DNA from 3 places in the Solibacillus sp. R5-41 genome. Region 1 is predicted to be linked to each of the others. Evidence: riboswitches for the same ligand, from Rfam matches in the RefSeq annotation. Region 1 holds a riboswitch; each other region holds the start of a gene.
What was found. Region 1 has a riboswitch for thiamine pyrophosphate ahead of thiT (energy-coupled thiamine transporter ThiT). Riboswitches for the same ligand answer to the same signal wherever they lie in the genome.

Region 1 (10,728 bases):
TGAAGAGCAACAAAAACAGGCGCACTTAATCGAAACGTACGCTAAAACTATTTCACAATTAGAGCAGCTTTTACCCATTTACCGTTCAATGGATGACATTAAATTGGCTATCAACAAGCTAGAAGGTGAAAAGATAAAAGTAGAAAATTTATTTGATGAATTAACTGCCGAGCAGAAAAATTTAATAGAAAGGAAAACGAATCAACAAGTGCTTATTAAACAATTAGAAGACGGTATTGTTCCTTATCAGAAAACATTTGAGGAGCATGCACAACTCGTACAGAAAATACACAACATAAAAGAGGCCATTCAATTAAATAGTATAGTACAAGCATTGCAAGATGAAGTTTCTCAAAAACAAGAAGCTGCCGAAACTGCTCAGCAACAAGTAAAGCAAGTGGAGCAACAAATTCGCCATAACCAAGCAGCATTTATTGCGTCTACATTAGTTTCCGGAGAGGCTTGCCCAGTTTGTGGTAGTTTTGAACATCCAGCGGTGAATAATCAAGAAACAGCCGCAGTTGAAGAGAGTGTTGCGGAGGGATTGCGAAAAAATGCAGAACTTGCGATGCAAAAATACTATGAAGTGAAATCAAAGTTAGATATTGATTTAGGGAATTTACAATTAAAACAGAAGCAACTTGACGAGCAACAAGTGACGATTGATTCTCTATTTAAAAATGAGCAAACGACTGGCGAGTTGGCACAAGCATTGCAAAAAATGAAACAGCAGCAGGCGCAATTAGTAACAGAAAAGCATGCGAATGAAGAGTTAATGAAACAGTTAGATACGCTACAAACTCGCATTGAAAAAGGGCGTACTTATGTAACGAATGTGAATACGCAATTAGCTCAGGAGCAAGGGAAGTTTGAGCAAAGTGAAAAGTCAATGCTTCCACAATTTACAACAGTGCAACAAGTGAACGCAGCATTGCAGGTGGAGCAATTGAAACATGAAACGTTAAAAGGGGAAATCGAACGAGCTACGCAACATTTGCAGCAAGCACAATTAAATGAAAAAACTTGTGCGGCTAATTTCGAACATGCTAAAAAGCGGGAAATTGACCAGCTACAGGAGGAATCAAAGGCGAAATCGGAATATTTATTAGCGCTTGAAAATGCCGGATTTACAGATGAGGTGAGCTATAAAAAGTCGATTTTAGCGATTGAAGTGCAGCAACAAATGCGTCAAGAAATTGAGCAGTTCCGACAAAAAATGCATACCTTTGCTGTACAAATTGCGGAAGATTCTGCTCAATTAGCGGGGAAAGAACCTGTCGATTTAACGGCATGGGAGCAGCAAATTAATGAGTTGAATCATCAATTTGAGATGCTATATGCGGACTATAAACTGGCTGAATCATATATGGAGCAATGTCGATCAACGAAAGTCCGATTGCAAAAAGTAGCAACAGAAATTGAGCAATATAAAGGAAAGTTAATTCAAGTAGAGCAAATTTATGATGTTATTCGTGGTCAAAATGAAGCAAAAATTTCATTTGAACGTTTCGCACAAATTGGTTACTTAGAAAAAGTGACGCATGCGGCGAACGAGCGCTTGCGTATTTTATCGAACGGTCAATATTTCTTGAAGTCTACTGGACGTAAGGAAGGGAATGCACAAAGTGGGCTAAGCATTGATGTGTTTGACAGTAATACAGGACAAACCCGCGATGTGAAGACACTTTCGGGTGGAGAAAAATTCAATGCCTCACTTGCCCTTGCATTAGGGATGGCTGATGTCATTCAAAGTGTGCAAGGTAGTGTTCATATTGATACGATGTTTATTGATGAAGGCTTCGGTACTTTAGATGAGGAATCATTGAGAAAAGCGATTGATATTTTAATTGATTTGCAACAAACGGGGCGATTAATTGGCGTCATTTCACATGTTGCAGAATTAAAAGCGGCAATGCCAGCAATTTTACAAGTGCAAAAGCTAAAAGAAGGCCATAGTCGAACGGAAATTATCATAAAATAAAAACATAGAAAAACCATTTTGATTTCGTGCAAAATGGTTTTTCTGCATGTAGGAACTGTGGAAAGCTATCTTTTTGACATGTTTGTAGCCTTTAATTTTGACCTATTATCAATTATTTTTTTGACGATTGGATAAATAATTGGCGCAAATTTGATTGCAGTTTTTATTAATTTTTTTAGCTTCATAATGGAACGCTCCTTTAATTTCTTTCAGCGGAAGTAAAGTTAGTATACCCATTAATAAAAAGCCTATTAATATTAACGCATTACTTTGATTGCTTGTACAAAATTCCAAACAGCAATAGCACAGGTGAGAAGTAAGTACAAAATAAAGATAATTATCGTGAGTAAAATGGTACTTTCATTAAAAGAGAAAGCATTTGATACGAAAAGCGATGATGAAACGAAGATAACTAAAAATAGAATCCCCAAAACGAATGGGACTAATTGTGAAATAAATGCGCGCTTTGCATGTGAACGTATAGCGGTGTCTTTACTCACAAAAAATATTAGTAATGGCACAATGAATGGCGCAAAAAAGATACTTAAATAGCCAATTGCACTTAAACCTTTTGAATTATCCAAAACATTCAACTCCTTTACATTTTTATAAGGAACTATAACTAATGGTATTGATAATTTTACTATTATTGGATATAATTTATTAGTTCAAACAATTAAAAAGATGTAACCACAAGGGGTGCCGAATTTGTTGGCTGAGATTGTGCACGTAATGCACTGACTCTTTGAACCTGTAAGTTAACGCTTGCGTAGGGATGTGGATAGAAACCGACTAATAAACGATAGTCAGGCTCTGTCCTGATGTCGTTTTTTTCTATTCCTTCTCACTTTTTACATCGGAAAAAAAGGAGGAGATTTGATATGGACAAAAAGAAATTATTAATGATGGTGGAAATTGCAATCTTTGCTGCCATCGGGCTAGTACTAGACCAATACTCATTTAAATTATGGGCACAAGGTGGATCCATCAGCTTTGTCATGCTACCCATCGTATTAATGGCGATTCGTTGGGGCTTAGTAGCAGGTTTAGCAACAGGATTAATTATTGGGGTTTTACAAATGGTATTCGGTGCATTTATAGTACATTGGGTGCAGGCACTACTTGATTACGGCATTGCCTTTACAGCGGTAGGAGTTGCTGCTGTTGTACGTAAACCATTACTTGAAGCAACACAAGCATTAAACAAAGCGAAAATGACGACTTATATTGTCATCGGAATTTTCATCGGTGGATTTTTACGATTCGGTGCCCACCTTTTAGCAGGTGTTGTATTCTTTAAGGAATATGCTGGTGATGAAAATGTCTGGAAATATTCAATACTTTATAATGCTTCGTACATGCTACCGGCGACGATTTTAACAGCTGTTATAGCAGTATTATTATTCACATCCGCACCACGATTATTAAAAACATATAACTCGCTACAGCAGAAATCATCCGCTTCTATAGGTGGAAGTTCTACGTCAAACTGATGGAGCAATGTCAGCATGGAAACATCCTTTTAATCGAGGAGTAATTGATAAATTAAATAATTTAGGATGGAGGAGTGTCTCGAATATGGGATGCTCCTTTTATTATTATATAACTTGCACATATGAAACCTGCTTAAAATTAGAATGGAAGTTAACTAAGAATCCGCCGCCTCCCACGGTAGCGGCGCAAAATATGCTAAAGGTTCAGTGTGCCAAACTTACACAGAGGCTGGCCTTGCACAAAGCACACGGATGAGTAGTGCAGATTTGTGCAACAAAGCTGTTCGCCTCATGTGCTTAGCCAGCCTAAACGAGCACAAACTTTATTAGAATTTATAACAAAAAGCTTACATTAGCAGAAGGAATTCTTTAGTTCAGCTTTTATAGAGATGAAAAATAGCCACTCTTCAAGTTGTAGTAATTGAACCCTTACAACTTTTTTTAAGTATGATATAGTGTAGGGTAGACATTATTATGAGGAAGGAAGTTTAACATGATCGTTACAACTAAAGAAGAAGTCCAAGCGTTTAAAAAGATTGGTCGTATTTGCGCGGAAATTCGTGAGGCAATGAAGCTTGCGACAGTACCGGGTGTTACTACGAAGGAATTGGATGAAATTGCAGGGCGCATGTTTGCAGAAGCAGGAGCCATTTCAGGACCAAAAGGAGAATATGATTTCCCAGGATACACTTGTATTAGTGTCAATCATGAGGTAGCACATGGTATTCCAGGTTCAAAGAAAATCCAAGAAGGTGACATCGTTAATATTGACGTTTCAGGATCTTTAAACGGCTATTTTGCAGATACGGGGATTTCTTTCGTAGTTGGTGAAGGCTATGAGGACAAAGAAAAGTTATGTGCAGTAGCGAAGTCAGCGCTTGAGCGTGCGATGACAAAAGTAAAAGCTGGTTCAAAATTAAATCAAATTGGTAAGGCAGTAGAGCGTGAGGCGCGTGATCACGGTTTAACTGTCATTATGAACTTAACAGGCCACGGCTTAGGTAAATCTTTACATGAAGCACCAAACCATATTTTAAATTATTACGACGCTTGGGATACGACAATAATGAAAGAGGGAATGGTACTTGCTGTAGAGCCATTCATTTCAGCAAAAGCAGAGCACATTGTAGAATCAGGTGACGGCTGGACATTCGTAACACCAGATAAATCTTTAGTAGCCCAAATTGAGCATTCAATTATTGTAACAAAAGATAAACCAATTATTTTAACAATGTTAGAAGACTAATAAAAATCGTAACGGCATTTAAAGTCGTTACGATTTTTTTGCAATTTATCATTTTTTGGGAAATCACTTAAAGGTAATTGCTCATTGAAAATATTAATAATTGAAAAGCTAAAAGCATAAATTGGCAAGAAGAATAGTGACTTAACACCAAAATTTGTTCTTACAATAAATGCTCGCGTTCTCATTCCCAGGTTTTATTTCTGTCGCTACATGTTCTTTACAGGAAGGATTTGGTGAAGCGTAAAATTTTTTATTCCATCTGCACTATAGCTTAAAAAGTTAGAATGCTGCTTTAAATTGGAATGAAAATCTAATTAAAAATCCACCGCTACCCACTATATTAGAAAGTTTGTATCTGCAGAAGGTATTCTTTATTTCCTCCTTCCCAAAAAAATAAGTGCAAAATAGCACAAACGAACAAAAATTACCAAATCCAGATAATTTCAAGTAAACTAATAGTAGCTGATCTAGGAGAGGATGAAATTGATGAAGCAGTTAAAGAACTTAGATTTGTCTTTAGAAGTAGATAAAAAAATGTACAAGAAAAAGTTGAAAGTTCTACAATACGAAATGTTAAATGCGCAACAATTTTTATTTAATAATAAAATCGGATTAATTTTAGCATTTGAAGGGATGGATGCAGCGGGGAAGGGGGGCGCGATTAAACGTCTAACAGAGCGCATCGATCCTCGTGGTTTAATCGTCCACCCAATTTCGGCGCCACAGCCACATGAACTTCGTTACCATTATATGCATCGTTTCTGGCGTAAATTGCCACAGCATGGGCAAATAGCAATTTTTGACCGCTCTTGGTATGGCCGCGTATTAGTTGAACGTATTGAAAAATTTGCAGCTGAACATGAATGGAAACGTGCTTATAAAGAAATAAATAGTTTTGAAGCACAATTAACAGATGGTGATTATATCGTGATGAAATTTTGGATTCACATTGATTCAGATGAGCAGCTAAAGCGCTTCAATGATCGTGCAGAAAATCCATATAAATCATGGAAATTAACAGATGAAGATTGGCGGAACAGGGAAAAGTTCGATTTATATGGGGAAGCAGCAGATGAAATGTTTGCAAAGACCGATACAGAAAATGCGCCATGGCATTTAATTTCTGGAAATAATAAATTACATGCCCGTATTCAAGTGTTAAAAGAAGTCATTGCACATATTGAAAAAGAAGCTACACGCAGAGGTTTGCAGTTGACGAATGTATTTGAAACACAAGCGGCTGAGGAAGAAGCCGCTGCTGCTATTGAATTACCTGTAAAATCAAAGGAAGCAAAGCAACTCAAAAAAAAGAAAAAAGCTAAATAGTAATTCCCTCCTATCAATTACGCCTCGGCGTAATTGCGTCCAGATTTTTTTCGAGCATGCTCCAAAAGCTCCCCTTAAAAATCTGTGATATCCGCCGGGGGGAACCCCACTGAATTCAGTGTATATTTGGCATTTATACCCAATTAATAAGTGGGGGAATTTTGCTGGAGCACGTTAAAATGGTGAATACGTAGGTGAATTGTGATGAAAAGTTTGCTTAATTTATTTCAAAAGAAAGGTGATCCAATGGTTCGACTTGTTGGACAGCAGTGTTTATTGCGTACCTTTATTGAATCAGATGCAAAAGCACTTGCTAAATTGCTTTCAGATAATAAGTTTTTTTGGTCGATTTATGAGCCACTACATCGAGATGAATATTATACAGAGGTAACACAGTATAATAAAATTTTAGAAAGTATACAACTTTTGCAAGCGAATAGAGAGTTTTCATTCGGAATATATGATTTAAATTCACAGCAACTGATTGGTCATATTTCGCTGTATGCAATTAAACGTTTGCCGTATTCAAGTGGCTTTATCGGCTATTCGATGGATAAAGATTTTATCGGCAAAGGAATTGCGACAGAGGCAGTGAATCTGTTGTTAAGGTTTGCTTTTCAAACAATTAATCTACATCGCGTGGAGGCATATGTTTCTCCACAAAACTTAGCATCTGTCCGTGTATTAGAAAAAGCAGGCTTTATACAGGAAGGGTTGCTAAGGGAGTTACTATTTATTAATGGGAAATGGGAGGATCACTTTATGTATGCGATGCTCCAGCAGGAATATAAAAAAAAATAAAATAATGCAACCTTTGTTACTCTAATTCGTAGATTAATGAGGGTTGTTTTATTTTGGTATATTACCAAATGTTGGGGTTGGTAATGTATTGTGTAAATAAATCCGAAGTCGGGGTGGTAAATCTTAATCTTTCGGAAATTACTATTTAGGAGAAGAGGGTGACATATTTGGTACAACCAGTCGTGCAAGTGAAAAATTTGTCAAAAACGATTAAAAATAAACGCATTATTAAGGATTTGAGTATTGATTTCTTTCCTGGTCAGATTACAGGCTTGTTAGGACCAAATGGCGCGGGGAAAACGACGACGATTCGTATGATGACAGGACTCATGCATCCAACTGCCGGAGAAGTAATCATTGATGGAAAGTCATTAGCTAAAAATTACGAAACTGCCATTAATAAGGTAGGTGTAATTGTCGAAAATCCGGAAATGTATAAATTTATGAGTGGCTATAAAAACCTACAACATTTTGCGCGCATGCATGCAGGAGTGACAAAAGGACGAATTGATGAAGTGATTCGTCAAGTGGGGTTAGAAAAAAGAATTCATGAAAAAGTAAGCACGTACTCGTTAGGGATGCGTCAACGTTTAGGGTTAGCGCAGGCACTATTACATCGACCAAAGTTTTTAATTTTGGATGAACCGACAAATGGTTTAGACCCAGCAGGTATTCGTGAATTTCGAATGCATTTACGCCATATCGCACAAACAGAGGGGGTTTCCATCGTTGTTTCTAGTCACCTACTGTCTGAAATTGAGCTGATGTGTGACCGTGTTGCCATTATTCAAAATGGGGTATTAATTGACATTAAAGAAATTAATGAATCGGAATCAAGCACGTATTATATCGAAGCAGAGCCAAAAGAGAGATTAATACAATTGCTTGATGGCTATACAATAACTGCCTATGAAAATGGCTTTAATGTAGAAATTCAAAAGCAACAAATACCAGCATTATTAAAAAAGTTAGCCGTTGAAGTAGAGATTTATGCAGTTCAACCGAATAACAAAACATTAGAGGATAAATTCCTTGAAATGACAGGTGGAGGTGCAATCGATGAAATTAGTCGTTAATGAATGGGTTAAATTATGGTCGAAAAAAAGTACATGGGTCATGCTTATACTGATGTTACTTTTAGTCATTGTACCAGCAGGTGCCATGAAATATTATGATGAATCAAATGCTGAAAATTGGCAGCAAAATTCACAACAAGTGATTAATGATTTTGAGAAAATAATTGAAGAAGAAGATTTGGACGAGTCTACTGGTAGTTATTATTATGAAACGATTATGATTGAAAAATACCGTCTTGAACATAATATTGCACCTAATGGAACAACAATGGATACATTTATGAGAAGTTCGTTAGAAGTGGTGTCAATGGTTATTACAATTTTTATCGTAACTGTGGCAGCAGGAATTGTTTCAAGTGAATTTTCAACAGGTACAATAAAAATGCTGTTAACGAGACCTGTCGCTAGGTGGAAAATTTTATTATCAAAATTAGTGACGACGATTATTTTCGGGTTAACACTTTATTTATCAGCTATCATTTTGTCTGCAATCCTTGGTGCTACTTTATGGGGGACGGCGATGTCAACGCCTTTAGAAATTGTTAATGGAGAAGTAGTACAAACGGAAGTTTGGTCAAGTTATTTTGAGATATTCCTTTTATCATTTGGCAGCTTCTTTATGTCCATTTTCTTTGCTTTTTTAATTGGGACTATTTTTAAATCGAGCTCGCTTGCTATTGGTTTGACGTTATTTATTTCATTCATGAGCAATATGGTTGTCTTTTTATTAAGCCGTTATGAGTTCATCAAATATGTATGGATTACGCATGTGAATTTAAGTCAATATGCTACAGGCGCTACACCGATGATACCGGACACAACTTTATCATTAGCTCTTACAGTTAATTTTGTTTATGCGGTTATTTTCTTAGCCATTACATTTATTGTATTTAATAAACGAGATGTGACTGCTTAGTTAAGAATATTTTTTCCTTTTCCAAATATAAACCCCACCATTTTGATGTAAGATCAAAAATGGTGGGGTTGTTTTGTTGTTATGGAAACAATAATGTCATGTGTACTTTATAAGCATTGAACCATTATTTTTTTAAATATTTACTACCATCTGAAATTAAATCGAGCTTACCAGTACCTGGATCAATGACTAATCCGTGAATTGGAATACCAGTTGGCATTAATGGGTGGCTTCTTACTAAATCTACACTTTTTAATACGCTTGTCGTTACATCGCCAAAGCCGCGCAACCACTGTTCTAAATCTACACCAGAGTAATTAATGATATCAATTACTTCTTGTTTAATACCACGTTCACGCATATGGTCAAGCATTGCATTCGGATCGACTGAACTCATTCCGCAGTCATAGTGTCCAATTACATATACTTCATCAGCTTGTAATTCATAGACTGCAACAAGTAAACTTCGCATAATCCCACCGAATGGATGATTAACGATTGCCCCAGCACTTTTGACAATTTTCATATCACCATTACGTAAATTCATTGCTTTCGGTAATAATTCAACTAAACGAGTATCCATGCATGATAAAACAACAATTTTTTTATCTGGATATTTCGTAGTAATAAACGGTTCATATTGTTTTTCTGTGACAAATTTTTTATTGAATTCTAAAATATTATCTAATGAAGACATATGTTGTAAACCCCTTTCGTTACATTTATTATTTTATAATTTTATTTAGATAATTCAAACAATAAGTGCATTAAATATAGTAAACACTTTAAAAATAGGGAAAACTTATGTGGAAAATGAGCATAAAAAAACAACCGCTAAATAAGAAGCGGTTGCGAAAAATTAATGATGGTGACCATCTTTAGCTTTTTCATTTGGAGCAAAAGCGCCTGCTTTTGTATCTACTAATACAGAATCATGCGAATTTAATCCCATTCGTAAGTATTGAATGAATAAAGCTATAAATATAAGAACTACGATTGAGAATCCAAGAACTATTGTATAGTAATCAGATAATAACGGATAATGGTGATCAAACATTGTAGAAAACTCCTTTCTCTTCAATAATAAGAATGATTACACCCAATTATACCCTAATTATTTGGAACAATGTAGGGGAATTTGTGTAATTTTTATTGAATGCAATGAAAGTATGGCAACATCTTGAAGTCTATTGGAACAATTATGCCTTGGAATAATTGCGTCCAGAATCGGCTTTGTACATGCACAAAGAGCTCCTTACAGATTCTGTGACATCCGCCAGAGGCTTGGCAAGACGAAGTTGATCACTATGGCGCTGCCTCTGGACGCGGTGTTCTTAACCAAAGTTCCAATATTTCAGTGGTTGTTTGGACACCCACTGAAAAGTAACTTAAAGTCCATATTCAACTCACCAACTCTTGAGCTAGTGAATTCTGCTGAAAGAAGTTAGAATGCCCAGTTGCCATTTCGGAATACTGGTTCTAACTTGCCGTCTTCTGTAATGCCGTCAATGTTCATGTGAGCAGAACCAATCATAAAGTCTACATGTGTAATACTTTGATTTAGTCCATTTTCTAATAATTCCTCACGTGACATTGTTTTGCCGCCCTTTAAGCAAAATGCATAAGCACTACCGATTGCTAAGTGGTTCGACGCATTTTCATCAAATAGTGTATTGTAAAATAATACATTCGATTGAGAAATCGGTGATTGGAATGGAACGAGTGCCACTTCCCCTAAATAATGAGAGCCTTCATCTGTTGCAACAAGATTTTTTAATACCTCTTCACCTTGTTCTGCTTCTACATTTACAATACGCCCGTTTTCAAATGTAAGTTTAAAGTTGTCGATAATATTGCCGCCATAGCTTAATGGTTTAGTACTTGAAACA
Region 2 (10,728 bases), 1.3 Mb from region 1:
AAAATTGAATCACTTCAGGACGCATAATATCTGCCGTAATTTCAAATTGGAAAACAACGCCTGGTTTATGCTCATCGATTAAAAATTGGAACATTTCCATTGCATAGCTGCGACTAATATTAAATGTACGGTCAACGAATTTAATCGTTCGCGCACCATTGTCCATTAAATAACGGATGTCTTCTTTAATTTTCTCACGGTTAAAGTAGCGAACGCCTACTTCAATAGAAGATAAGCAAAATTGACAGCTAAAAGGACAGCCTCGACTTGTTTCAATGTATTGGATTCGTTTTCCTAGATGCGGTAAATCCTCTTCAAAACGGAAAGGCGATGCCAATTCACGTAAGTCAATCTTAGGTGGTTGTGCGTGGATTTTCACTTTATTATCCACTAAATAACAAATTCCAGGAACTTCTTCTAAAGAAATTTCTTCATTAAAATAGTGTAATAATTTTTTGAAGGACAATTCACCTTCACCCATGATAATGAAATCAATTTCCGAATTCTTTCTTAACCAATCATGTACATCGTAGGAAACTTCAGGACCTCCGAGCACAATTTTAACATTTGGTAGTACAGTTTTGAGCATTTGGATGACTTCAATGGTTTCTTTTATATTCCAAATGTAACAGCTGAATCCGATAACGTCGGGTTTCATTTGAAATAAATCTGAAACGATATTAAAGGCAGGATCCTTAATGGTATATTCAGCCAATTCACAGTCAAACTCAGGGTGGGCGCTAGCTTTTAGGCAGCGAATTGCTAAATTTGTATGGATATATTTTGCATTTAATGTACTTAAAACTATTTTCATATTTATTATCTCCTCTTCATATATTCTATTGTAGCAGTCAATTAATAGGCAAACAATATGATAAATTATACCCATTTTATAATGTGGATTTTTATGGAATAATTAAAATTGGCTCATAAAATATTCTGAAAATTGAATTTTGTTAATTGTGGAGGTAATTTGAGACGTGAAAACTCATTTTGATCAATTGTTAGAGGAATTATTTCAGCAAGTGGATGAATTAGTTGTTGTTTTAAATCGTTCTAGGAAAATAGAGTTCATGAATACGAAAGCTGTAGAAGCTCTTCAGATATCGAGTGCTATATCAAGCTATTTACAACTAACAGATGAATCAATGACAGAATGGGCTCAATTTATCGAAAATTTACAGCATAATTCAAAAGCAACTTGTGTTATTACAATCATTAATCAAGAAAAAAGAGAAGTGACAATAGAATTAGTCGGTTATTTCATTAATGACAAGCAGCTTATTTTTGGAAGATTTACATTATGTCATGTAATGAAAACAGAACTTAAGGAAATTAACAATTTTGATAAGTTACAACATCTGATTAATTGTATTTCGAACGGGGTATTATTAACAAGTTTAAATGGCAAAATTGCCATAGCCAATGATATGGCTCTAGAGCTTCTAAAACGCGACCTTCGACAAATTGAAAATAGAAGTCATGATTGTTTATTTGAAGATTGTAGTTACGAATCGCACTTAATTTTTAATTATTATGATAAATTATCTAAAAAAGAAACGGCTGAGATTATTGTTAAAAAGTGTGATTCAAATGGACGCATTCGGTACATCCATTTCGAAAGTAAAATGGATGAAGTGTTAGGTATTTTACTTACTACCATTACAGACCAAAGTGAGAGAATTATGCTCTTAGAACAGGTCGAGCATCAAAAAACGTTGACGATTGTAGGACAAAATGTTGCAACAATTGCACATGAAATACGCAATCCTATGACGTCGATTCAAGGTTTCTTACAAATGATAAAAGTATACTCTGATGAAAAAAATCATGAGTATTTCAATATTGTCGAATCTGAATTACAACGGATGGACGACTTATTAAAGGATTTATTAGATTTCTCCAAGCCTAAAAAATTCGATTTAGCCTATGTGAATTTGAAAAATATTATGCATGAAGTCATTGATATTTTGCAACCGAAAGCGATTCTATCCAATACAATTATTGAATGTGAATACGATGATATCGGAGAACCTATTATATACGGAAATGAAAATCGCCTCAAGCAAATGATGATTAATTTAGTGAAAAATGCGCTTGAATCTGTAGATATAGGTGGGTATGTTCGAGTGTATCTTGGTTACAAATCAAAGGATTGCATCCAGCTCTCCGTTTCAGACCAGGGGCACGGGATGAGTAAAACGATGCTTGAAAATATTTTTGACCCTTTTTATACAACAAAGGAAAAAGGAACAGGATTAGGTCTGTTACTTGTGCAATCAGTGGTGGATGAGCATAGAGGGAAGGTCTCTGTTGAAAGTGAAGAGGGCAAAGGGACAATATTTATTGTTGATTTTGAACTTTCTGACAACAACTTTATAGATAACATCAGTTTATTTAATCAGTTTAATGATTCAATGGAGAAAACTTCGTAAGCTGATTTTATATAAAAAGGTGTTTTGACAAAGGTTTCATTTCATAGCTATAATAAGCATACTATATTAGAAATCGAGGAAGATTATTTATGGCATCAGATGAAATTAAACAGTCCTTAAAGCTATTTATCGTGCTTTCAAGAGTTCATAAAGCAATCAATGAATCAACTAATCAGTTTATTCAAAAACATGGTGTAAATCCCACGGAGTTTGCCGTGCTGGAACTACTTTATCATAAAGGACGTCAACCACTTCAACAAATTGGTAATAAAATTTTATTAGCGAGTGGGTCCATCACATATGTAGTGGATAAATTAGAGAAACGTGGTTATTTAGCTCGTATTTCGTGCCCGAGTGATCGTCGTGTGACATATGCAGAGATAACAGAGGCAGGGGCTGCTTTTATGGGTGAATTATTTCCAGAGCATGAACAAAAATTGCATGAATTATTAAGTGCCTTATCGAGTGATGAAAAGGCAACAGCAATCGAGCTACTCAAAAAGCTAGGCTTATCAATAAAAGACTTATCATATTAAAAAGGGATGGTTTTACACCATCCCTTTTTGAACTAATGTATTGTTAAGCCCATTTGTAAAAATGCATCGGTTAAATCTGCTTCTGGTGTGTCATAAATTGTCAGTTTGATTAATTTGCTTTCATGTTCGAATACAACGATTGTCACTTTGTCAGCTTCTAGAATGGTTTCATAGCCCACAGAGTGAAGTATCCCTTTTTGATTTTTTAATGTCTTTGTTAAATCAAGCTCATTATATTTTCCTTCTGGAGCGATTGCCGCTATTGTATCCATGGCACTTGTTTTTACATCCTCAAAAGAAGCTTCCGTTTTGTTTACGACTTCAATCCCCATCGATAAAGCATCATCCTCTTTAAAATAAAGCGAATCTTTACCAGGTTCTTCAGCAACTAACGCGTAACTATCTAAGTGTTGAATGCTGTAGCCGGATTGCTCACTTGAAGAAGTTTGCACTTCTTGCTCAACTTTTTGTCCATTAGATGTATAAGTAATAGTTGAATTTGTCGTTTCATCTGGTGACACTTCTGGTTGCGTATCTTCTGGCGTACTTGTTGGTTGCTGTGCAGTAGTTGTTTGAGAATCATCATATTTTTCTTCGGTATTTGTTGTATTTGGTTGTTGATCGGGAATTGGTGCCGATGTTTCTGGAACTTCCTTCGTATCTGTATTACACGCTACAAGTAGCATAGATAATATAATTACAGAACAAAAAATAGTCATGCCTTTTTTCATCGTAATTCCTCCTTCAGTAGTTTGATTGGTTAGTCTGCATTAATTGCTTCACTTGTCTTATTAAGTTAACGGTAAAACTAAAAATAATAATAAAACAAACACGACGTGTGAGACAATTATTAATGGTAAGCTTTTTTTCCATTCATATAATGTCCCCCAGATTAACCCCCCAACCATTGCTGCCATTGCACCAGGGATAAATCCGCTAATTGCTAATGATAATGAAAACAAAAGCGTTGTAACGAAGACGGCCCACATAGGTGAGGTAAATCGTTTTAACTGTTGCTGTACATAGCCTCTCCAAAACATTTCTTCTCCCGTTGCAATAATGAAAATCAACATAAGATAATGATAAATATTTTTAGGACCGTAAACCTCTAAAAATTTTGCGATTTCAGTTGAGAAATCGGCATTTATGAAAGGTAATAGTAGAGCGCCTAATTTCACTATGCCATAAATGATTGTGCCATATCCAATACCAAACAGTAAATATTGCCATGTCGGTAGTCGATCTTCAAATTTACTTGCAACTAAAGAAAGAGCAATCCCAACTAGTAGCGTAAAGGTATATAAATACCAAAAAATTGCTTTTTCATGAAAAGTGTAAAACATCATACTGAAAATAAAAACCAGAGCCAGAAGGAGTAAAATTGTTTGTTTATGATTTTTCATTTTGAACATGACCTCCTTAAACTATCGTATCAAAAAAATACCCTTTTAGCATCTTATCGATGCTAAAAAGGGTATTTTTTATCTTCATTTTTTAATCTTGAACATTTAAAATCTTATAACGTTTATGATTTACAACTGTTTTACCTTCCATTTCTAAATCATGGAAGTTCTCCATCATTGTAATATCGACTATTACAGAGTTTTCATTCACTTTTTCTACAATTCCTTTAAGACCATCTTTAAACTCGATAATATTTCCAACTTCAGCAATTCTCATTAGCAGTCAGCTCCTTCATCGACTAATAATTAACAGTTTGCTACAAAAATGTGCTTTCGTAAAGGCTTTTTTTTAATATTTTCATAATTTGGTTGCAATTTTGTTTTAATTTTTATTGTATTGTTTGATATATTGATGTGATGGATACAAATTAAGTAATTAATCAAAGTGAGGTAATTTTTATGGATGACTTAAAAAAAATGGTGGATCAACTTCGCAATGGAGAAGTTGAAACTATTCATATTAAAAAATCGCATTATTTACAATTTCGTGAACAACTAATAAAGGATGAACAATTTAAACAATTTCGTGGAGAAGCGAAACAAGGTGGCGACGTTATTTATACGTTTTTGAAAGAGCCTAGAGCATAAAAAATGTCGAAAAAAGAAAAATGAATTTTTTGAATGAGCAATGAAAAGGAAGTATAATTGTATAGAGTAATTAATCAGATAGGGGGTAGGAAATTGGACGACGCGATATTAATAGCACTCGAAGCTAAGCGGCAGTTAATGATAAAATCAGGCATTGAAAATGGGCTGCAAAGTATAGAAACCATTAATTTAAGTAAACAAGTCGACCGTCTAATTAATGCATTTGAAGAGCAACAACAACATGAAAATACACCTAATTCTTTTAGACAATCAAATTAAATAATAAATTACACAAAAAATTAAAATAAATGTTTAAAAAATAAATTGTAGGGAATATTAATTATGAACACAGCAACATTCTCATTTCCCCCTTTAGAGTAGTAGCGTAAATCGCGGCTACTCTCTTTTTTTGTGAAAAGAAAATGTTTGCATGATATGGTTGGGAGAAGAAAGTACATGATTTTTTTATTAAAACAACCCATAAAGCCCATAATAACCTTAAGCTTAATAGCAGACATGACACACGCTTACCTTCATCTGCATAAAATGCCAAAGTGAATTAAAATAACACCATTGTTAAGGTGGATAGAGGTAAATCGGGATGAAAAAAAACCTTATACTACTTATTACTTTTTGCTCTGTTATATTGGTGGGGTGTTTTGGCTATTTAGAAAAGGAAGAAGAGCGCACTAAAATCAATGAATTCGAGCAAACGAGTGAGGAACTAAAAAAGAAAGTTGTTCATTATGAAACGGATATGGGCCCAAAAAAGAGTCAAAATGAAGCAGTTGTCGTACAGCCTGTTGTTATTAAATTACTTGATCCAAACACGTCCACAGTAATCAAAACAATTAGGCCGACTGAGCTCGGGTACGAAAAGGATTTTACAGTTTACGTCAATGAAATCGAAAAGATCGTGAAGGAATTAGCGAGAGGTTCGTCAACTACTACTGGCTATGATCAGAAAATGGTGCTTGATAAAGAAGCGGACGACGGCAAAATTATAAAGGGCAGTCCTATGGTAATTTTAAAGGAAAGTGAATTAGTGGAAAAAATTTTGGCGGCATCTAGTAAAAATGCCACTATTGCATTACCTTTATATGTGACCGAAAGTAATTATAGTGCCGCTAATATTGAAAGCTTAGATGATGTAGTTATCGCTTCGTATACAACTTATTTTAAATCTTCTAATACAGGGAGAAATAAAAACATCGAGCTGTCGGCAAATGCGATTCATAACATTATTGTCGGAAGTGGAGATTATTTTTCGTTTAACTCGAATGTAGGTCCTAGAGATGAGGCAAATGGCTATCAACCTGCACCTGAAATTATTAATAAAAAGCTTGTAATGGGCATTGGTGGGGGGATTTGCCAAACATCTTCGACACTATTTAACGCGATTGATCAACTGCATATTGCCACGCTTGAAAGACATCATCATTCATTAGATATAGGCTATGTACCAAAAGGAAGAGATGCAACGGTTTCCTATGGCACATTGGATTACCGTTTTCAAAATATAAGCGGTGTCCCTTTTATAATAAAATCGATTTATCGTAATGGCTCGCTCACAGTAGAATTAAGAACATCAGAGGATTATATGGGGATGCTAAAAAAGAATCAATAACTTGATTCAGCAGAGCTCCTCCACTCCGATATGTGGGGATGAATAGAGGAACTTAAGCTAATAAGCGCCCCATCCTGTGGCAGCGCCAGAGAGACCAACATCGTGTTGACCCAAAGCCCCCTGCGGATGTCACATATTTTTAGTGAATTTTTTTGAGCAAGCTCAAAAAAAATCTGAACAAGAGTTATCCGAGGCGTAATTGATATTAAATAAGCAATCTGGAAGGTTTTATTTGGTTAATCAAATTGAACCTTCCCATAAACCCCGCCACCACCAACTGCAAAATATAGCTGCCCCGTTCTTGCTAAATCAATTCTTTCTGCAATTTTTTGTGGTACAACTGTCGCCAATTGAAGAACCGTTACTCGGTGTAGTATGTCCATCTCAGTACCAAATGCGGCGAGTAACTTTTCTATTATTTTTGGACCGATACCCGGTATGAAATCTAATGGTACTTGATGGATGTAGGGCGGTCTTTTTCGTTCTGTCGTATGATCGGAGGACAGCTCCTGTATGCGTTTCGCCACACCTTTAATAATTTGTTTACTCCCACAATTGAGACAGAGTTTCGCCTCATCCTGTACATGACTGCCACATTTAGCGCAAACAGTTTGATGATATTTTCCGAGTAAAGGATGTAACCCATAATTAGCGCTTATAGAGCGATTATCAATATTGTGCAATGCTTTTAACAACTCAACGAAATTTGCATCTGCTAAATATAGTTTTTGATATTCTCGCGCCATTTTACCAAGGGAGTGAGCGTCAGAATTGGTGACAAATGTATAATGTTTAAGTTCTTTTATTTTACTGACCATCTCGGTATCGGAACTAAGACCAAGTTCAACCGCATCAATCATTGCCGGATCAAATACTTCCGTTAAGCTTTGTCGCACCCCTTTCCCATATAAGCTTTTAAAAGGTGTAAACACATGTGCGGGGATGAACAAACCACCGAGTGCAGCTACTTGTTGCTGCAATGTTTTTGCATCACAATAAATACGCTGCGAGCTGAGATGTATATTTTTTACATGTTGACTCATCCAATCTGAAAAAGCCTTCATAACCGTAATTGTTGGGAAGTATGCTAACACATGAATCGGACCATGACAATTCGTATCGTAAATTTCAATTTCAGTGCCTAAAATAAGTGTTGTATTTTCATACCGCAGTCCACCGTCAGCAAGTGGTACAAGAGAACCTTGTGCTATCAATTGCGCCATTTCCTCTAATACGCCCGGTGAATGACAGTCGATAATTCCAATTAAATCGAGCCCCTTTTGTGAGCTGGCTGTTTGTAAAATATTCGTCAATGTTAATGTTTTACTACCCGTAATTTTTACTGCGCGTCCATTCAATGTGCGACCAATGTGAATATGCAAATCCGCATAATAGTTTTTTAACAAATTAACTTATCGCCACCTTTCTAAATTTAAGGATGTGTCAATAAACTTTAGTTATACGATGGAAGAATTCCTGTTTTTTTAGTTATTCTAAATGAGGATTTCCAGACCTGAAATTTGACAATTTCACAATTACCATTCCCATACCTGCACGAATTTATATGGCTATCCGTCTGCCCAATTAAATATTGGAATTGTATTGCGCATTGTCAGAAGTTGAAAAAATTCTATTGATAATGCAATGGAAAGAATGGTAGCATAAAGGTAATTAAAATATTTGCAGGGGGACGCGTATGCGTTGAGAAGGTTGAAACCTGACCCTTGGAACCTGTTCAGTTAATACTGGCGTAGGGAGCAAAGTACATAGCGATTAACACATTTCGCATTTTTTTTGTACATGAGCTCTCCTTTAAGGGGAGTTTTTTGTTTTTTTCGTGTTGGCCCAAAGCTCAGGAGTAATTGTTTTTCCAAGAAAATATTTTATTAGCGGGGGGACGCATCGGCGTTGAGAAGGTTAAAACCTGACCCTTAGAACCTGTTCAGTTAATACTGGCGTAGGGAGCAATGAGTAGGACGCTTCTTTGCTATACGCATTTAGGAGCGTTTTTTTTGTTCTTAAGCCTAACACAAGGAGGAAGAAAGATGACATTTTGTGATGAGGTAAGAAAAGAAACGGATTTATACTGGGAAGGAAGCTTTGAGCATCCATTTGTGAAAGGGCTTGTTGATGGCACGCTACCAATTGAAAAATTTAAATATTATATGATGCAAGACGCGTATTATTTAAAGCATTACACAAAAGTGCTAGCGATTGCAGCTTCGAAAGCGGAGCATAATGACGACATTTCGTATTATCTTGATATGGCACAATCTATTAACGAAGGAGAGCTTGAATTACACCGAACTGTGTTTGCAGAACTTGCTGTATCCGTAGAGGAGCTAAAAGCGTTCGAGCCTGCCCCAGCTGCTTATAATTATGTGAGCCACATGTATAATGCTGCACATAATGGAGATGTTGCAGAGGCTTTTGCAGCGATGTTCCCATGTCCGTGGTTATATCAGGAAATCGGTGAAAAATATAAAGATGCAAAACCGGGCGTTAAGCTATATGAGGATTGGATTGCGATGTATAGTGCAGACGATTTTAAAGCGACAATTGAAAAACAAAAAGCGATAATGGACCGCTATGTCAAGGAACAGCCTGAAAAAAGCGCCATTTTCAAAGCACATTTCGTGAAAAGCTGTTATTACGAATGGAAGTTTTGGGAAATGCCTTGGACATTAGAAAACTGGGAAAATGAGGTTGCTCAATATGACTATGTATAATATTCATAAAAAGAAACCGCTCGTCCACTGTATAACGAATTATGTTGTCGCAAATTTTACAGCGAATGGCTTGCTAGCAATAGGGGCATCTCCTGTCATGGCAGATGATAAGGATGAAGTGGCGGAAATGGTCGCAATGGCAGATGCATTGTTAATTAATATCGGGACAATAAATTCATGGACATTTGAGGCGATGTTGATTGCAGGAAAAAAAGCGAATGAATTAAATGTTCCGACTTTACTTGATCCTGTAGGGGTTGGTGCAACCGAATTCCGAAAAAAAATCGTTCAGCAATTGCTTGAGCAAATCCGTTTTGACGCAATCCGTTGTAATGTAGGGGAACTTGCCGCAATTGCTGGTGTGCAGTGGGAATCCAAAGGTGTCGACAGTGGAGAAGGAGACATGGATACTGTTGAAGTTGCAAAGCAAGTAGCAAAAAAATGGAATACAACGGTTATTGTAACGGGAAAAACAGACATTGTAACGGATGGTCATGTAGTGGAGCAAATTGCTGGTGGCGATGTACGGATGACTCAAATTACTGGTTCAGGCTGTTTATTGAGTGCCATTTGTAGTGCAGCACTATCTGTTGAAGGGGATAAAATAACAAATTTACAGCAAGTTTTACAGCAATATAAACAAATAGCGGCAGAGGCTAGTGGTGAAGCGCAATATATGGGATCGGTACAAGTGAGCGTATTAAATGGCCTTGAAAAATATTCATTGAGGGAACAGCTATGAATATTGTGATGACGATTGCAGGCTCGGATAGTAGTGGTGGGGCAGGTATACAGGCAGATTTAAAAACCTTTCAGGAGCTTGGTGTATACGGGACGACTGTTATTACTGCTTTAACTGCACAAAATACAATAGGAGTCTCTAATATTTTTCCCACGCCGCCTGGTTTTATTCAAGCTCAAATGGAGGCTGTATTTGCAGATTTGCCTGTAACCGCTCTAAAAACGGGGATGTTATTTTCAGCTGACATTATTGAAACGGTTGCGGAAGTTTTACAGAAAATGGACGTACAGCTTGTCGTTGATCCAGTTATGATTGCAAAGGGCGGGGCTAGTTTATTACAGCGGGAAGCGGTCGAAGCACTCAAAACAAAGTTATTACCTTTAGCAACTGTGCTGACACCTAATATTCCAGAGGCAGAAGTCATTACAGGAATGACGATTACAACTCCAACTGATATACAAGTGGCAGCACAGCAAATTTTACGACAAGGTGTGCAATGCGTTGTAATGAAGGGGGGCCATTTAGAAGGTACGGAAGCGGTAGATACCGTATTTTTCCAGGATGGCTCAACATTTTCCTTAAGTAGTAAGCGTATTCATACACGGCAT
Region 3 (10,728 bases), 1.6 Mb from region 1:
GACCGCATATTAGGCTATATGATCGTCCAAAATGAAAAGCCTCAACGCATTGCACATCGAGCATATATTGTCATTGGCGTACATAGTGATAGTCGAGGAAAAGGTGTAGGTAATGCACTTTTCACTTCGGTTATTTCATGGGCAAAACAAGTGGAGCTTCATCGCCTAGAGTTAACCGTTATCGCGACGAATGAAGTAGCGGTTCATTTATATAAAAAAATGGGCTTTGAAATTGAAGGCGTTAAAAAAGACTCTTTATTTATCGACGGCCAATATGTGGATGAATATTATATGTCTCGTTTATTATAATACGAAGTAAAGCACAATCCATTTAAACAATGAATTGTGCTTTATAAGATTTTCACTCCATCAACAAGTTCAAAAGCTTTGTACGTGCTTGGAAAAATTCCTCGGTTTCTAACAGTTCCTTTGTGCGCTCTTTTGGAAACGGCACTTGGATTTCTGCTTTAATCGTTGCCGGGCGTTCCGATAGCACATAAATACGGTTTGCCAAAAAAAGCGCTTCATCAATTTGATGGGTAATAAATAAAATAGACTTTTGACGTTTTTTCCACATTTCTAATAGCCAAATGTGCATTTTATGGCGTGTAATTTCATCCAGTGCTGAAAAAGGCTCGTCTAGACAGAGCAAGCTTTGCGGACTTAATAAAGCACGTAAAAAGGATATACGCTGCTTCATGCCACCTGAAATTTCGTGTGGATAGGCGTGTAAATAATCCCCTAATCCAATACGTTCAATCCATTCAATAGCTTCATCCTTATTAACCGTGCCCGATAATTCTTGTGCAAGCAGTACGTTTTGTAACACCGTTCGCCAAGGTAATAGGCAGTGATGCTGTGGCATATAGCTAATGTGCCCACTTTCCCCATTAATGAGCGTATCATCAATGAAAATTTGACCAGAAGATGGTGGCAATATCCCGCCAACACATTGTAATAATGTACTTTTACCGCTACCAGAAGGACCAAGCAATGCCACGATTTCTCCATCTTGTACATGTAAATCAATATCTTGCAAAACTTCTTGCTGCTGAAATTGCTTATGGAGTGCTTGAATTGTTAGCATGATGTGGCTCCTCCTTTTTATAGCTATGTACAAAACGCTCTTCTATTAGGCGAATGATTCCGAAAACGCTTAAGCTTAGTACGACAATGAGTGTAATCGCAACAAACACGCGATCTGTGCGAAAGGCTGATTGTGCATATGTCATATACACGCCTAAACCTTGTTTCGCACCGAGCCATTCGGTAATGACCGCACCCATCACGCTATACGTAGCGGCAATCTTTAACCCTGAAAATAACGCTGGCATTGCAAACGGTAGCTCAAGCTTCCAAAATTGCTGCCATTTTGTCGCACCAGCCATTTGAAAATACTGTCGCAGTTCTGGTGTCGTTTGACGTAACCCATCCAACAGGGCAATCGCAATTGGGAAGAAGCATACTAACCCAATAATGACGACCTTTGGCATAAGCCCGAAGCCAAACCAAATGATTAATAGTGGCGCTAGCACAATCGTCGGGATATTTTGCGATATCAGGATTAATGGATAGCCAACTTTATGGACGATCGGCAGTAAATGCAATAAAATCCCTACGATAAAACCAATTAAACTTCCAGCTGTTAAACCGATGATTGTTAGCTTAACCGTTGCAATGACATGTGGTAAAAGTTCATCAGACGTTTGAAAAAGCTCCATTATGACTACAGATGGTGCAGGAAATAGCCAAACTGGTAAATCTAGTAGCCGCACGACAATTTCGGCAATGATGAATAAACTTAGTAAAAAGCCTATCGTAATGCGATACTTTTTCCAAAGGTTCATGAATCATATTTCCCCGTTAGCTTTTCGATTGATGCACCTTGTGGGTTATATAAAATTTTCACTTGAGAAATGACGCTAATTGCACCCAGTTCCACCATTTTTTCATTCATTTTTTCAATCAGTTGTAGAAGCTGTGTTAGCTCGCCTTCCATCGTTGTTTCTAAAGGACCTACGCGATAAACGACCCCAGACGCATCAATCATTGCAATGGCTGCATCGACATACGGGATCACATCTTCATACCGTTCTGTTTTCGGGATAATTTGAATACTTACTAAACTGTTGGCCATTTTTTATTCCTCCGGTAAAAATTGATTTGTAAATGCTTTTTCAGCATCTAATTCTTTTTCGATTAACTTATTTTCGAACATCCAATTCGCGTAGTTTTCCCATACGTCTAATGATTGGATTCCCCACTGTGACGCTTCTGCTTGGTACTGTTTCGATAACCAAATCGCACTGTTCACTACTAGTTCTTCATCTAATTCTGGTACGGCTTTTAATAGCATACTTGCCGCTTCTTCTGGCTCGTTAATCGCTAGTTCATAGCCTTTGCTTACGGCCTGCATAAATGCACGAACCGTTTCTTCTTCCTCGTCAATGTACTTTTCATTCGTAATAATTACCGGTGTATAGTAATCCAATTCTTTCGCATAATCTGTTAAATATAGCATATCAATAGCTTGCTCACGTAACTCCGCTTCAATGCCTGTCCAGCCGTAGTAAATCCATGCAAAATCAATATCTTGTTTCATCATATTAAAAAAGTCTGCAGAGCCGGCGTTAACAATGTCTACTTTCTCTACATCCCCATCTTCCATGCCCATTACCGTTTTTATAATGGCTTGTTCAACTGGTGAACCCCAGCCGCCATATGTTTTTCCTTCAAAATCTTTTGGTGTTTGAATCCCCGTTTCCTTTAATGATGCAAAACCCGATGTATTGTGCTGAATGATGGCTGCAATGGAAACGATTGGGACACCTTGCAATCGCGCCTGTGTAACGGATTCTTGGGCACTAATTCCGAACTGTGCTTTGCCTGTTGCAACAAGCTGATCTGCACCTGCATCCCCTGGTTGAATAATTTCAACATCCAGACCTGCTTCCTCAAAATACCCTTTTTCCTGGGCAACATATAAGCCCGTATGATTCGTATTTGGCGTCCAATCAAGCACCACTTGAACTTTCGTCAAATCTGAATCTTCTGTTTTAGCATCTTGTTGACAGCCTACTAATAGCAATGACATGCCAATAATACTTAACCATTTCCACATGTAAAAATCCTCCCTTTTTCGCCTAAGTATGTACAGATTCTTGCGTTTTTTTGCAAGATCTATCTTTCAAATGAAAAGGACTAATAGAAAAATGTAAAAAACGCCTGGTACATTGGGTACCAGGCGTCGAACAAGAAACAAATAGTTACAAAAATAAACTAAATAACAATCTACGTGTCAATGTTTCCTCCGCCGGTATTAACCAGTTCAGGTTCAAAGGGTAAGTCTCTCCATGGATCACTTTCTCAGCTAGCAACACTAGCACCCCTACATTTTTAGGTCTATGAACTTTTCAATGCCTATCGTAACGATATCCGACACATAGGTCAAGCTTAATATATCCAGTTTTCCGATTTTTCACTTTAAAAGCCTTTCGTAGTACCTGAATAAAGTGCGAATAATGGGTGATTTCATGTGAATTGGCACGTATTTCAACTTTTTCCCCTCACAAAAAAGCAACCTAAAAAACAGGTTGCTTTCCATCCTTTTATGCATATAATTTTTTCCTTTTAAAGGTTGGCTTGACCTCGGCAAATATAATGGCAACAAAAATTAACACACAGCCGAACAGCATACGCCCCGTTAATATTTCGCTGAGTAGCCATACCGAGAATATCGTACCGAATAAAGCTTCCGTTGATAGGATAATTGCGGATTTTGTTGGATTTGCATATTGCATCCCAATATTTTGACACACATACGCAACCGCCGTACAGAAAACCGCTAAGTAAAGAATAACGTAGATCCCTTCCGAAGAATATGTAGTTGGCACCTCACCAAGCACTAGGACTGAAGCAATACTTAAAATCGTCGCCGTATAAAATTGAACAATTGTTAAAGCAAGTGCATCCTCAGTTTTGACGAAAACATTTGTATAGAAAATGTCAAAGGCAAAGCCAACTGCACATAAAATGGACAGGAAATCGCCAAAATTGATTGTGAGCGAGTCTTGTAATGATAAAAAGCCAATTCCGACAATCGCCATTCCGGCAGCAATAAATTCAAAGCGATCAATGCGACGTTTATAAATGACATACGCAATGATTGGTACAATAATAACATTTAAAGCTGTTAAAAAAGCATTTTTCGAGGGTGTCGTGTACTCCAGCCCCATCGTTTGCAAAGCAAATGCGGCAAATAAGATGGCGCCAAGGACAGCACCCTTCCAAAGAACGCTTTTCGTAATTAATTTTAACTTTTTATAAAATATAACGCTTAAAATAATGGACGCTAATAAAAAGCGCCCAGCCATTAATTGAAAGACGGTCCAGTACTCTAGCCCAACAGCCATGCCGACGAAACCGCTCCCCCACATCACGGCCGTAATGAGCATCAAAATTTCGCCTTTATATTTCTGCATAAATATTCCTTCTCTCTATGAATTTATACGAATAGTTTAACAATAATCAATATTTAGTAAAAATGGAAGGAGAATTTACTAAAATCGAAAAAGTGTACAAAATTCAATGAAATTTACTGTTGGCGATTGGGTTTTGGATAAGGCAGGTAGCTTCAAATGTGCGCCTCCACTTGTTGTAGATGTATCTGTAGTTTTATAAAAAAGATTTAATCTAATCACTGAAAAAAACCCCAGTCATTAACTGAATTTTATTAACTCAACATACTGTTATTAATGAATAAAATATTGCTGTTTAATTCGGCAACGTTTTAATTTTACTAGGGTTCTTTAAAATTTAATTTCTACCGTTGTCCCAAAACCAAGTTCACTGTTAATCGTAAGCTCTCCATTATGTTCCTGAATAATATCTTTAGCTATGGCCATTCCAAGTCCAGATCCTTTATGTGCTTCTCCGGTACTGGTTCCTCGGTAATAGCGATCAAAAATTTTATCAAGTTCCTCATTCTTTATGCCTTTTCCATTGTCCTTTATAGTTATATGAGTTCGTTCACATTTCTCAATCATTACATCTATTATTACATTTTCATCATTATGAACAATCGCATTATAAATTAGATTATTGATCGCTCTTCGAAAAAGAATTTCATCAATCGCTACAGGTATATTCTCTTGATTTACATGAAACTCTATATGGCGATTAGAATAATGCGGATCATTTAAGATATCAATTACCATATTTCTTAATAAAGAAACAATATTAACCGTTTCTTTGTTTAATGATAATGCTTTATTTTTTAATCTTGTCGTTAAATTTAAATCATCCATTACCTCTTTTATATACAAAGACTTTTGTTCAATAATCTCAGCGTATTCCCTTATTTCTGATAAACTAAAGTTATAATCTGGATCTTTTATTAATTCAGCATATCCTTGTATGGAAGCTAATGGAGTTTTTATATCATGTGAAATATTTCCTATCCACTCTTCTCTCATCATCTCCAACTTCTTTCTTTCCTTTTCATTGGCTGTAAGTTGATTAGATAATAAATTGACATTATGAAAAACGTCTTTATAAACCCCTTTAGGCTCATAATGGACAGTATAATCTTTATTCGCCAGTCTTTTGATGCCATTAATGAGTATTTGTATAGGTTTTGTTAGACGTTTACTAAATAAGTAGCCAATTAATAAGGCGATGAAGATGTCTATAATAAGAACAATAGCGCCAACTTTTACTGCTTGAAATATGTCCTGATTATCAAACGAAATAAATAAGCGATTTACACTGGGATTCTCTATTCCAATAAAATAACTGTAATTATAGGATTCTTCCTTTTTATTACCAACAAATACAGTTGTATCCCCATTAATCTCCTGATATTTATAGTTTTGAATGATTTCTGATGGCGTATACTTTTCCTTTATACCTGTTGGCACCCTATAGCCATAGATTACCTTACCATTTTCGTCTAAAATTTGAATCCAAGCATTTTCTTCGACCAACGCTTTTTTTCCTTTTTCGGTAATAGTCACATGATTATTTGCTATATTTATGTTCTCTTGAAATTGTCTTGTAAATTGTTCAGGCGTTGCTTCGTTTCCTTTAAATATTGGTAAGTTAAAAGCAGACTGAGCTAGCAATAAAGCAAACATTGTAAACATATTTATGAAAACAACGAGAATTACGACTAATACAACGGAAAGTATATATCTTCCAGTTAACTTCCACGTCATGATTTATTCATCCTCTACAGTAAATTTATAGCCTAACCCTTTTACAGTAATTAAAAATTTTGGAGAGGAGGGATTAATTTCTATTTTTTCTCGCAATCGCCGGATATGAACCATCACTGTATTATCCGAGCCAAAATAGTCCTCACCCCAGACGGTATCATAGAGCCTTTCTTTACTAATCACCTTGTTAATATTTTGGAGAAAATACTTCATTAAACCAAGTTCTTTTGGCTTTAATTCAATGACTTCCTTATTTTTTAATAACTCCGCTTTTTGATCGTTCAATTCAAACGGACCAGCTATAATTATAGGATCTGTCTTGTTATCCGTTAGCAAAAATTCTGCCCTTCGTAACTGAGCTTTTACTCGATAAGCAACCTCTTTAGGACTAAATGGTTTTGTTATATAATCATCACCACCAATGGCAAAGCCTAAGAGCTTGTCCAATTCCTCTGATTTTGCTGATATAAATAAAATTGGCACATTCGAAATATTTCTTATTTGTTTACATACATCATAACCTTCTCCATCTGGTAACATTATGTCTAATAATACAAGGTCTGGATGTGATTGTTGGAACTCGTCAAAGCCTCCTTTTGCAGTGGTAGAAGTTACAACTTTTTCAATCCCTTCTTTTATTAAAACCGTTTTTATAATTCTTAAAATATCTTCCTCATCATCAATAATTAATACTGTTTTATTTAACGCCATTCATTACTACCTCCACACCTTCAATGTTTAAACAATTATAAACGAAACAACCCTAAGATTTCTATATGAACAAAAAAGAACCCTTGTAATAAAGGATTCTTTAGATTTGATTTCAGAAAAAATTTACTCCAACATTTTAACGGCTTTTTCCGGTATTTCTTCAGCAGTCACTTCCTTGTATGAGGTAACTCCCTTTCCATCTTTCACGAACAGAAGTAAATACGCATTCTTTCGAAGTTGTTTGTTGGCAGTAAATGTTAATGTTTTTTGGTTACTATCTTTATCATAAGCGGGTAAATCGTATTCATACCTTACTAAAATAGAACCATCGTCCATTTTATCCTCCATTTTATTTCCATCTCCAATTATTGTTGTATAATATTCATCCGTTCCAAACCGATTAATATTTACATTTTGGATAAAAAACAAACTACCGATTAGAATCACTAATACTATTCCAACAACTATAATTATTTTTTTCATTGCTATTTCTCCGTCCATATTTTATTTGGTCACAATTTTATAGTAAGTACGCACCGTTAAGAAGTAATAAATAATGTAGATTAAAACATAAATACCTATACAGATTAATACAGGAACAACCAAGTTTGTTTGTAGTAATCTTGATAAAGCAGTTAACGCAATTACACAATGTGCTATCCCTACTAATAATGGTAGAACAAATATAAAGAATACCTGTTTAGAAATAGACTTTCTAATTTCTTTTTTATTTACACCAATTTTGTGTAGGATCACATAACGCTCTTTATCAGAATTCGCTTCCGTCAACTGTTTAAAGTAAATAATACTTCCTGTTGCAGCAAGGAATACCAATCCTAGGAAAGCGCCAATAAAGATAATTAAACCAGCCGCTTCCATTCCCTGAGCGTAATCGTTGTAAAAGCTAGAGAAACCAGCCTCCTCTGGGAGAATAGACTGAATATCTTTACTTAACATTTTTCCATTTTCGCCACCCGAAAGGCCATATGTTTCCATATTGATTGAGGTAGTTTCTTTTTCCAATTGTGTAAATAGCTCATCGCTAATCACAACGGTTATATTTGCAGTTCGAACATTGAGGACATTATATTTCAACAGTTTTTTTAACATAATTTCATCCGTTTGACTGACTCCATTTAAAGGAATACTTGAACCTACATATTCTGGAGATAATCCCTCATAGTAGCCTGAATCTAGTACAGCTGCATCATTTTTTTCCAGTGAAAGATGGTCTTCTCTTTTTTGAAGTTCAGCCATTTCGTTGAAAGATGAATTTGAAATCATAGTATAAATCGCTTCTTCCGGACCCATTTTACTATTCAAACTCGTCGTATCTACTCTCATTTGTAGCGTAGGAATCACTTTATGATAGGTAATGTCATGGTTTTCTACTTTTGAAACTAGCTCTTTAACTTTATTTGTTATTTGGTTGTCATTATTGATAAACATGATGCTGTTTGGATTTGCTAATTCAGCATTACTTTTATTGTTATAATACAAACTATAAGACGCTCCGACTGCTGTTAGCGTAGTAGCACTCAAAATAGCAATAATGGTTAATGTATGTGCATTTCCTTTCATACGATATAGAAGCTGGGATGTACTTATGATGTTAATACCTTTCCAAAACTTCTTCTTATTATTTCTTGAAATCTTTAATAAATAGATTGTTACTGTACTAAATAATAAATAAGTTCCTAAAATTACGGTTACGATAATAACAAGTGGAGTTACCAGTATACCGATTTTTCTCCAAGCTTCTGACTCCAATATATTTTGAAGTGCAAGCCAGTACCCAATACCAATGAATAAAACAGCTAACATCGCAGTGATAAAAGAAGATTTTGGCTCTTTTTCTCCTTCTTTGTCTGCTTGAAATAGTTCAATCAACTTAAATCGATAAATTAATCTATACCCATAAAATGAAGTTATGATTGTAATAATAGTAAACACAATGAGCGTGTTGATTACCGCATCAGGTGCAATAGCATAGTTCGCTATCACATCGTAGCCCATCACTTTCATTAAGATCGATACAAAAAATTTGGATAATAGCGAACCTAGGAAAATTCCAATAATAAGCGCCATGATACCCATTATAAAGTTTTCATAAAAGAGCATACGGCCAATTTGTTTCTTACGTACACCTAGTAATGAATAAAGTCCAATCTCTTTTTTCCGTTTCCTTGTAAAAAAAGAATTTGAATACCAGATGAAAATGGCAACAAAAATCATTAATACGACAGATGCAGCATTAAAGGCTGCACTAATTTTTGTCGAAGATTCTGATGCAGATTGAATTGTTTTATCATATTTCATTGAAACGAAAGTAAAGTAGATTACAATACTAAAAATCATAGAAGAAAAATAAAGAAAATAATTGGTGAAGTTTTTCCTAATATTCTTCCTAGCAATTTGAAACAGCGTCATTTAATTCCCACCCCCAAGTGAAGCAAGAACGTCTAATATTTTTTGGTAGAATTCCTTTCGAGACTGTTGTTTTTTATGAATTTCAGCATGGATTCTACCATCTTTAATAAATACAATTCGTTTACAGAAGCTTGCAGCAAAAGCATCATGTGTAACCATCATAATCGTGGAGTTAATCTCTTCGTTTAACATAGTTAAGCTTTCTAATAAACTGGTTGCGGATTTTGAATCTAATGCACCTGTTGGTTCGTCCGCCAAGATTAGACTCGGGTTCGTAATAATAGCCCTTGCTGCTGCTGTGCGTTGTTTTTGCCCACCTGAAATGTGATACGGATATTTATCGAGTATTTCACTTATGCCAAACGTCTTCGCAATTTTTTCCACTCGGGTTTCTATCTCACGTGCCGAAACTTTTGATAATGCAAGTGGAAGTAGTATATTTTCTTTCACTGATAACGTATCAAGAAGGTTATAATCTTGAAAAATGAAGCCGAGTTGATTTCGACGGAAGTCTGCCAATTGTTTTTCATTCATGCCTACGATATGTTGATTGTTGATGATAATATCCCCTGATGTTTGTGTGTCAATAGTGGATAACACATTTAACAATGTTGATTTACCAGCACCTGAAGGCCCCATTATTCCAACAAATTCGCCCTCTTTAATTTCCAAATCAATATCTTCTAATGCTTTATAAATATTTCCCTTTGTACCAAATACTTTTTGTACGTTTTTTGCTTGTAATATTATTTTCACTGTTATAGCCTCCTTGTAACTAATCACAAGTATAATTAACAAACCTTACACCAATTTAATCTAAACCTTAAATAAACCTTAAAAATAAAAGCAAACCCTTAAATCAGGATTTGCTTTTATAAATCATATTATTTTTTCTTCGGTATTACATTCGCTGCATGGTCAAAATAAAACGTCCTTCTCCCTCTATTAACAATGATGAACATAGCATGAATAAATAATACAGACCACATAGTAGCAAAAAGTACAAATACAGAAACAGAAGACCACACTAGATATGGATAGAAAAATGAGTTCATATCTAGCTCAATACTGTTAAATATACTTAGAAACTTTGTTGCTACCCAAGGCAGATATAACGCAAAGAACCTTTTTAGCAAAGGCTGCCATGATGGTGTTTCTCCATCAAATGTAATAAGTTTAAAACGCATGATATTTGTTCCAATTGTTTTGCCTTTCCAAAAAAGAGGAACAAGAAGGTAATAAATGATAAATCCAAACGTTGTAAAAATAAATTCTAAGAATGCACTTGTTGAAAAGAATCCAACTGTTAGGTTCCAACTAACTTTGATTAAAAGGTAATCTATGAGTACAGCCACTAATTGCGATAATGGAG

Region 2: it holds a riboswitch for thiamine pyrophosphate, as region 1 does, so the genes downstream of both, tenA (thiaminase II) here and thiT (energy-coupled thiamine transporter ThiT) in region 1, are expected to answer to the same signal.
Region 3: it holds a riboswitch for thiamine pyrophosphate, as region 1 does, so the genes downstream of both, CSE16_RS10485 (ABC transporter substrate-binding protein) here and thiT (energy-coupled thiamine transporter ThiT) in region 1, are expected to answer to the same signal.

Annotation. Positions count from the first base shown of each region.
Region 1 is NZ_CP024123.1:3,761,551-3,772,278, reverse strand. Features, by position in the region: gene CSE16_RS18755 (AAA family ATPase) at 1-1,981, shown strand, start outside; gene CSE16_RS22270 (hypothetical protein) at 2,047-2,166, opposite strand; gene CSE16_RS18750 (magnetosome magnetite crystal formation protein family) at 2,239-2,565, opposite strand; TPP riboswitch at 2,667-2,774, shown strand; gene thiT (energy-coupled thiamine transporter ThiT) at 2,863-3,474, shown strand; gene map (type I methionyl aminopeptidase) at 3,968-4,720, shown strand; gene CSE16_RS18730 (polyphosphate kinase) at 5,207-6,046, shown strand; gene CSE16_RS18725 (GNAT family N-acetyltransferase) at 6,293-6,847, shown strand; gene CSE16_RS18720 (ABC transporter ATP-binding protein) at 7,015-7,923, shown strand; gene CSE16_RS18715 (ABC transporter permease) at 7,907-8,839, shown strand; gene CSE16_RS18710 (beta-class carbonic anhydrase) at 8,964-9,536, opposite strand; gene CSE16_RS18705 (hypothetical protein) at 9,699-9,896, opposite strand; gene CSE16_RS18700 (aminopeptidase) at 10,284-10,728, opposite strand, start outside.
Region 2 is NZ_CP024123.1:767,388-778,115, forward strand. Features, by position in the region: gene CSE16_RS03465 (B12-binding domain-containing radical SAM protein) at 1-814, opposite strand, end outside; gene CSE16_RS03470 (ATP-binding protein) at 981-2,435, shown strand; gene CSE16_RS03475 (MarR family winged helix-turn-helix transcriptional regulator) at 2,525-2,971, shown strand; gene CSE16_RS03480 (chemotaxis protein) at 3,004-3,702, opposite strand; gene CSE16_RS03485 (CPBP family intramembrane glutamic endopeptidase) at 3,763-4,374, opposite strand; gene CSE16_RS03490 (YkvS family protein) at 4,466-4,651, opposite strand; gene CSE16_RS03495 (hypothetical protein) at 4,834-5,022, shown strand; gene CSE16_RS03500 (aspartyl-phosphate phosphatase Spo0E family protein) at 5,116-5,301, shown strand; gene CSE16_RS03505 (VanW family protein) at 5,624-6,649, shown strand; gene CSE16_RS03510 (endonuclease Q family protein) at 6,886-8,055, opposite strand; TPP riboswitch at 8,324-8,423, shown strand; TPP riboswitch at 8,531-8,630, shown strand; gene tenA (thiaminase II) at 8,695-9,378, shown strand; gene thiM (hydroxyethylthiazole kinase) at 9,365-10,120, shown strand; gene thiD (bifunctional hydroxymethylpyrimidine kinase/phosphomethylpyrimidine kinase) at 10,117-10,728, shown strand, end outside.
Region 3 is NZ_CP024123.1:2,170,462-2,181,189, forward strand. Features, by position in the region: gene CSE16_RS10465 (GNAT family N-acetyltransferase) at 1-309, shown strand, start outside; gene CSE16_RS10470 (ABC transporter ATP-binding protein) at 362-1,087, opposite strand; gene CSE16_RS10475 (ABC transporter permease) at 1,062-1,847, opposite strand; gene CSE16_RS10480 (thiamine-binding protein) at 1,844-2,137, opposite strand; gene CSE16_RS10485 (ABC transporter substrate-binding protein) at 2,141-3,121, opposite strand; TPP riboswitch at 3,289-3,400, opposite strand; gene CSE16_RS10490 (DMT family transporter) at 3,609-4,481, opposite strand; gene CSE16_RS10495 (sensor histidine kinase) at 4,809-6,215, opposite strand; gene CSE16_RS10500 (response regulator transcription factor) at 6,219-6,926, opposite strand; gene CSE16_RS10505 (YxeA family protein) at 7,050-7,409, opposite strand; gene CSE16_RS10510 (FtsX-like permease family protein) at 7,431-9,356, opposite strand; gene CSE16_RS10515 (ABC transporter ATP-binding protein) at 9,357-10,112, opposite strand; gene CSE16_RS10520 (VanZ family protein) at 10,241-10,728, opposite strand, start outside.